Regions from separate parts of the Streptomyces sp. NBC_01716 genome, predicted to be linked through region 2. Evidence: predicted binding sites of a transcription regulator. Region 2 holds the regulator's gene; the other holds the start of a gene.
What was found. Region 2 encodes HspR, which represses chaperone genes until heat shock. Its sites were predicted from a motif close to TTGAGNNNNNNNNNCTCAA; they were not measured.
Positions count from the first base shown of each region.

Region 1: the regulator HspR is predicted to act here: its motif matches at 1,455-1,473, upstream of lon (endopeptidase La).

Region 1 covers NZ_CP109181.1:2,738,952-2,742,361, reverse strand. Annotated here, with positions in the region: gene OIE74_RS11670 (response regulator transcription factor) at 1-429, opposite strand, end outside; gene OIE74_RS11665 (spermidine synthase) at 539-1,303, opposite strand; gene lon (endopeptidase La) at 1,498-3,410, shown strand, end outside.
Region 2 covers NZ_CP109181.1:3,943,974-3,947,383, reverse strand. Annotated here, with positions in the region: gene grpE (nucleotide exchange factor GrpE) at 1-70, shown strand, start outside; gene dnaJ (molecular chaperone DnaJ) at 133-1,341, shown strand; gene OIE74_RS17165 (heat shock protein transcriptional repressor HspR) at 1,347-1,823, shown strand; gene OIE74_RS17160 (hypothetical protein) at 2,047-2,307, shown strand; partial or broken gene OIE74_RS17155 (LuxR C-terminal-related transcriptional regulator) at 2,316-3,286, opposite strand.

The DNA of each region.
Region 1 (3,410 bases), 1.2 Mb from region 2:
GGCGGCCAGCGCCGCGCGTTCCACCCTTCGCAGCAGCACATGCACCCGGGCCGCCAGCTCCCGCATGGAGAACGGCTTGGTCATGTAGTCGTCGGCCCCGACACCGAGCCCCACGAGCATGTCGGTCTCGTCGTCGCGCGCCGTCAGCATCAGCACCGGTACGGGGCGCTGCGCCTGAACACGACGGCAGACCTCCAGACCGTCGAAGCCGGGCAGCATCACGTCGAGCACCATCAGATCGGGCTGCCAGGCCTCGGCGGCGTCGACGGCGGCAGGGCCGTCGACGGCCGTCTGGACGACGAAGCCCTCGGCACGCAGCCGGGCCGCGATGGCGTCCACGATCGTCGCGTCGTCCTCGACCACGAGCACTCGGCGCTGCGCGCCGGGAGAGGCCGCGACCCCGTTCTGGCTGGTGTGTGTCTGCTCCATCGCCCCGCCCCTGCTACGTTCCGCGATCCGTGTTCCTCGATCCACGTTCTGCGTGCAGATGTGGATCCCGTGTGTGGGGAGCAGCGTAGAGGCACCGGAGGGGTCCCGGCTACGCAGGGCGAACGCCGAGATGGACCACGTCAGGCACTCCCCGGGCAACTTGGATCTCTTCCGTCCTAACCCCGGTGAAACCGGCATTCCGCAAGGCTTCCTCGAACGCGGGCGAAGGCTGCGCGGACCAGACGGCGAGCACTCCGCCGGGGTTGAGCAGGGCCAGACAGGCGGCCAGTCCGCCGGGTGTGTAAAGGTTCGCGTTCTCGTCCGTGACGGTCCAGCCGGGGCCGTTGTCGATGTCCAGGCAGAGCGCGTCGTAGCGGTCGAGCGGCTGGTCGCCGCCTTCCGGCGGCTCCGTCCCCGGCTCCGTGCTCGTACGGATGTAGTCGACCAGATCGGTGTGGAGGATCACAGTCCGCGGGTCGCCGAGCGCCGCTCCGGAGATCCGTGCGAGCGGTCCCTCGTGGTGCCAGTCGATGACCGCCTGCTCGCGTTCGACCACCACGATCCGGCCCCAGCGCTCGTCGTCGGCGGCGTGCGCGAGCGAGAAGCCGACGCCGAGCCCGCCGATGAGGACGGACGGCAGGCCCTCGCGGCGGCCGGGGGCGAGGGCGGCCTGCGCGGCGTCGATCAGCAGGCGCTCGGAACGGCCGTCGGAGGTGTCCATCAGGAAGGTGCCGTTGGCGATGATCTCGTGGATGTCACCGCCGCCGCCGTCACCTGTGCCGCCGCGACCGGGCCGCCGGCGCAGGACGACCTCGCCGTAGGGGCCGTCGCGCCGGTCCAGGGTGACGGGACGGTCGTGGATCGTTCGGGACATGGGCTCGGGCACGGGGACGTCTCCTCAGTTCTGCGGGCGACCGGGGCCGGCGCCATCCTCGCGGGGTACGCGGGGCGACGACAAACCGGGGGGATCGCTCAGAGCGAACACCCTCCCCAGGTATCGGGGAACAACTGGGGGCTCACAAGCATTGAGTCTGCATAGCTCAACTTTTGACTGCCGAAGGGGAGACCATGGCTGCCACGTCCACACCACTCACCCTGCCCGTGCTGCCGCTCGACGACGAGGTCGTGCTGCCCGGGATGGTGGTGCCCCTGGACCTGTCCGACACCGAGGTGCGCGCCGCCGTCGAGGCCGCCCAGGCGGCTGCCCGCGACGAATCCGACGGGGGAAAGCCGAAGGTGCTGCTCGTGCCGCGCCTCGACGGGGCTTACGCGGGGACCGGCGTCCTCGGGACCGTCGAGCAGGTCGGCAGGCTCTCCGACGGCGACCCCGGCGCCCTGATCCGCGGCAGGGGCCGTGTCAGGATCGGCGCCGGTACGACCGGGCCCGGCCGGGCCCTGTGGGTCGAGGGTCTGCACGTCGACGAGACCGTGCCCGACCCGCTGCCCGGCTCCGTCACCGAACTGATCAAGGAATACAAGGCTCTCGCCACCGACTGGCTGAAGAAGCGCGGCGCCTGGCAGGTCGTGGACCGTGTCCAGCAGATCGACGACGTCTCGCAGCTCGCCGACAACGCCGGTTACTCGCCGTTCCTCAGCACCGCCCAGAAGGTCGAGCTGCTGGAGACCGCCGACCCGGTGGCCCGTCTGAAGATGGCGACCGACCAGCTCCGCGAGCACTTCGCCGAGCAGGACGTCGCCGAGTCCATCGCCAAGGACGTCCAGGAGGGCGTCGACAGGCAGCAGCGCGAGTTCCTGCTGCGGCGCCAGCTCGACGCCGTACGCAAGGAGCTGTCCGAGCTCAACGGCGACGCCGCCGACGAGTCCGACGACTACCGGACCCGCGTGGAGGCCGCCGACCTGCCCGAGCACGTCCGTGAGGCGGCGCTCAAGGAGGTCGACAAGCTGGAGCGGTCGTCCGACCAGAGCCCCGAGGGCTCGTGGATCCGCACCTGGCTGGACACCGTCCTCGAACTGCCGTGGAACGAGCGGTCCGAGGACGCGTACGACATCCAGGGGGCCCAGCGCGTCCTCGACGCCGAGCACGCGGGCCTGGACGACGTGAAGGAACGGATCACGGAGTACCTGGCCGTGCGCAAGCGCCGTAACGACCGCGGCCTGGGCGTCGTGGGAGGCCGCCGCGGCGGCGCCGTCCTCGCCCTCGTCGGTCCGCCCGGCGTCGGCAAGACCTCGCTCGGCGAATCCGTCGCGCACGCCATGGGACGGTCCTTCGTCCGCGTCGCGCTCGGCGGTGTCCGGGACGAGGCGGAGATCCGCGGCCACCGGCGTACGTACGTGGGCGCTCTCCCGGGCCGTATCGTCCGGGCGATCAAGGAGGCCGGTTCGATGAACCCGGTCGTCCTGCTCGACGAGATCGACAAGGTCGGCTCGGACTACCGGGGCGACCCGGCCGCAGCCCTCCTGGAAGTCCTCGACCCGGCGCAGAACCACACCTTCCGCGACCACTACCTGGAGGTCGAACTCGACCTCTCCGACGTGGTCTTCCTCGCCACCGCGAACGTCCTGGAGTCCATCCCCGAGGCACTGCTCGACCGGATGGAGCTGGTCCGTCTCGACGGCTACACGGAGGACGAGAAGGTCGTCATCGCACGCGACCACCTGCTGCCCCGGCAGCTGGAGCGGGCCGGTCTGGAGACCGGCGAGGTCACGCTGGAGGACGAGGCCCTGCGCAAGCTGGCGGGCGAGTACACCCGCGAGGCGGGCGTGCGTAACCTCGAACGCTCCATCGCCAGACTGCTCCGCAAGGTCGCCGCACAGCACGAGCTGGGCGAGCGTGAGCTGCCCTTCTCCGTAGGAGACGGCGAGCTGCGCGGCCTCATCGGCCGGCCGCACCACGTGCCCGAGTCCGCCCAGGACCCGGCCGAGCGCCGCACCGCGGTGCCCGGCGTGGCCACGGGCCTCGCCGTGACCGGCGCGGGCGGGGACGTCCTCTTCGTGGAGGCGTCGCTGGCCGACCCGGAGAC
Region 2 (3,410 bases):
CGGGGAGAAGGCGAAGACCGCCGACGAGCCGGACACGGACGAGGAGAGCGGTGGCCCGGACGAGGGCTGACGTGCGCGACAGCGGTACGGACGGGCAGTACGCATGACGGGCAGTGAGGAGGGACGTCGGGAATGAGTACCAAGGACTTCGTGGAGAAGGACTACTACAAGGTTCTCGGCGTCCCCAAGGACGCCACCGAGGCCGAGATCAAGAAGGCGTACCGGAAACTCGCCCGCGAGTTCCACCCGGACGCCAACAAGGGTGACGCCAAGGCCGAGGAGCGCTTCAAGGAGATCTCCGAGGCCAACGACGTGCTCGGCGACCCCAAGCGGCGCAAGGAGTACGACGAGGCGCGCTCGCTCTTCGGCAACGGCGGCGGCTTCCGGACCGGCCCCGGGACCGGTGGCGGCGGGTCCTTCAACTTCGACCTGGGCGACCTCTTCGGAGGCGGCCCGCAGGGCGGCGGCGGAGGACCTCAGGGCCAGGGCGGCGCGGGCGGCTTCGGCGGCGGGCTCGGGGACGTGTTCGGCGGCCTCTTCAACCGGGGCGGTCCCGGCACCGGTGCGCGTACGCAGCCGCGCCGCGGCCAGGACATCGAGTCCGAGGTGACGCTCAGCTTCACCGAGGCGGTCGACGGGGCCACGGTCCCGCTGCGGATGTCCAGCCAGGCGCCCTGCAAGGCGTGTTCGGGCACCGGCGACAAGAACGGCTCGCCGCGGGTCTGCCCGACCTGCGTGGGTACCGGACAGGTGTCGCGCGGCACGGGCGGCGGCTTCTCGCTGACCGATCCGTGCGTGGACTGCAAGGGCCGCGGGCTGATCGCCCAGGACCCCTGTGAGGTCTGCAAGGGCAGCGGCCGTGCCAAGTCCTCACGGACCATGCAGGTCCGCATCCCGGCGGGCGTCAGCGACAGCCAGCGGATCCGGCTGCGCGGCAAGGGCGCTCCCGGTGAGCGCGGCGGTCCGGCGGGCGATTTGTACGTGGTGGTCCACGTCGGCTCGCACCCGGTCTTCGGCCGCAAGGACGACAACCTCACCGTCACGGTGCCGGTCACCTTCGTGGAGGCGACGCTCGGCGGCGAGGTCAAGGTCCCGACGCTGGGCGGGCCGCCGGTCACCCTGAAACTGCCCGCGGGCACGCCCAACGGCCGTACGATGCGCGCCCGGGGGAAGGGCGCCGTACGCAAGGACGGCACCCGTGGCGACCTCCTGGTCACCGTCGAGGTGGTCGTGCCCAAGGAACTCGGCGCCGAGGCCCGTGACGCGCTGGAGAGTTACCGGAAGGCGACCGCGGGGGAGAACCCGCGGGACGAGCTGTTCCAGGCAGCGAAGGGAGCGTGACTCCAATGGACGGGGTCGGGCGGCGTCGACCGCGCTCATCGTTCAATCCGAGCTTCGAACTGACCGAAGAATCGCCGGTGTACGTCATCTCGGTGGCGGCCCAACTGTCGGGTCTGCATCCGCAGACCCTGCGCCAGTACGACCGGCTGGGCCTTGTCTCGCCGGACCGTACGGCGGGCCGGGGCAGGCGCTACTCGGCGCGCGACATCGAACTGCTCCGCCAGGTGCAGCAGTTGTCGCAGGACGAGGGCATCAACCTGGCCGGAATCAAGCGCATCATCGAACTGGAGAACCAGGTCGCGGCGTTGCAGGCACGCGTCGCCGAACTGGGCGCGGCGGTGGACGGCGCGGCGGCGGCGATGCGCCAACGCGAGGCCCAGGTCCACGCGTCGTACCGCCGGGACCTGGTGCCGTACCAGGACGTGCAGCAGACGAGCGCGCTGGTGGTGTGGCGGCCGAAGCCGAAGCTGTCGTCGGACTAGGTCCAGGAGCTTGACGGGGAGGAGGGCCCGGTGCCCCCTGGAGAGATCCAGCGGGCACCGGGCCTTCCGTCTTTCGCCGGCTTCCTCGACCGGTCCGGCCGTTCGGCACCAACCGCTTTGTGCCAGCGTCTTCGCGGAGCGAAGGGACAGCCGTCTTGAGGAAGAGACCCGTCGGTGAGGCCGGCCGCAAGGTCGCCGAGGTCAACAGAACAGGTCCTCGGTGATGGCCCTTGTGCCGCTCGTGTACCTGGCCCTGGCGATGGCGTGGACTCTGTTGCCGTTCCTCGCGATGAGGGAAACGCGTTTCGCGACACACCTTCTCGTCGGCCATGTCGCGGTCGGAGCTGCCGCATGGCTGTACGCCGTGGTATTCACCCAGTTGGGCCCAGCGGTGGTGTTCTGCGCAGGTCCTGGCACGTTGATCTCACTGCTTCTCGTTTTTCTCAAGCTTGCTTTCCCCGACAGGAACAGCGAGTCGGACTGAACGGGTCCCTACGGGTCGACCAGGCCCGACTGGATCAGCAGGGCGCCGAGGTGGGTGCGGCTGGAGGCGCCCAGGGCCTGCATCAGTTTGGCTATGTGGGAGCGGCAGGTGCGGACGCTGATGCCCATCCGGCGGGCCACCACCTCGTCGGTGGTTCCTTCGACGAGGAGGCGGGCGATGCTCTGTTGGACCGATGTGACCGGGGTGTGGGGCGACGTTGGTGTGAGGTGCTCCGTCAGCGGAGTGCCGTGTGCCCACAGGACCTCGTAGACCCGGACGAGGTAGGTCACCAGGGCGGGGTGCCGGATCTCCAGTGCGGTCGTGCGTGCGGTGTTGGCGGGGATGAGCGCCAGTTCGCGGTCGATGATGATCAGCCGCTCGACCGTCTGCTCGACGGTGCGTACCTCCAACCGGTCGGCCGGCACGCACGTCATGTAGTCCTTGAGGTGTGGGTTGTAGCGCGCCGGGTGCTGGTAGATGTGGCGTAGCCGGGCGCCCCGCTCGATGGCCGCGAGAGAGTTCCTGAGCCCCTGCTCCAGTGAGGCCTTCGTGCGGTTGCCGCCGGGCTGGGCCGTCAGGATTTCCGACGTCGCGGCGGCCGCTGCCTCGTCAGGACGGAGGCGATGAGCGGCTTTCCTTCGAGGACGGTGATGGAGAGGTTGGGGTCCCCGCTCGGTACCGCCGTCAGGGGGGCCAGGGAGTCGGCCAGGACGGTTGTGAGCCGTACGCGTTCGTGGATCTCCCGGGTGATGGGCAGCAGCAGATGCGCCAAGGCCGCCGACGGAGGTACGGGGCGCAGCAACGAGGCGTCCATGGGGTCGGGGTGCAGCAGCGCCATGTCCATCAGGCAAGGGGCTGCCGTCAGTTCGGCGCGATCGATCCCGCCGTTGCGCAGGGCCTCCGTGTACAGCCGTACACCCGTGTCGCACAGTTCCCGACTGCTGTGAGGATGCGAGGGTCTTGGTCTGATTCCTGCCATTTCGGGACCCCCCTTTTTCTGCAATGCAGGAATATGGCGGTGGTGGGATTCTAACTACTGGGGGATCGTTGTCGGTGGCTGGGAGTGGTCAACTCCCGGAGCGCACCCAGGCGCCGTGGCCGCG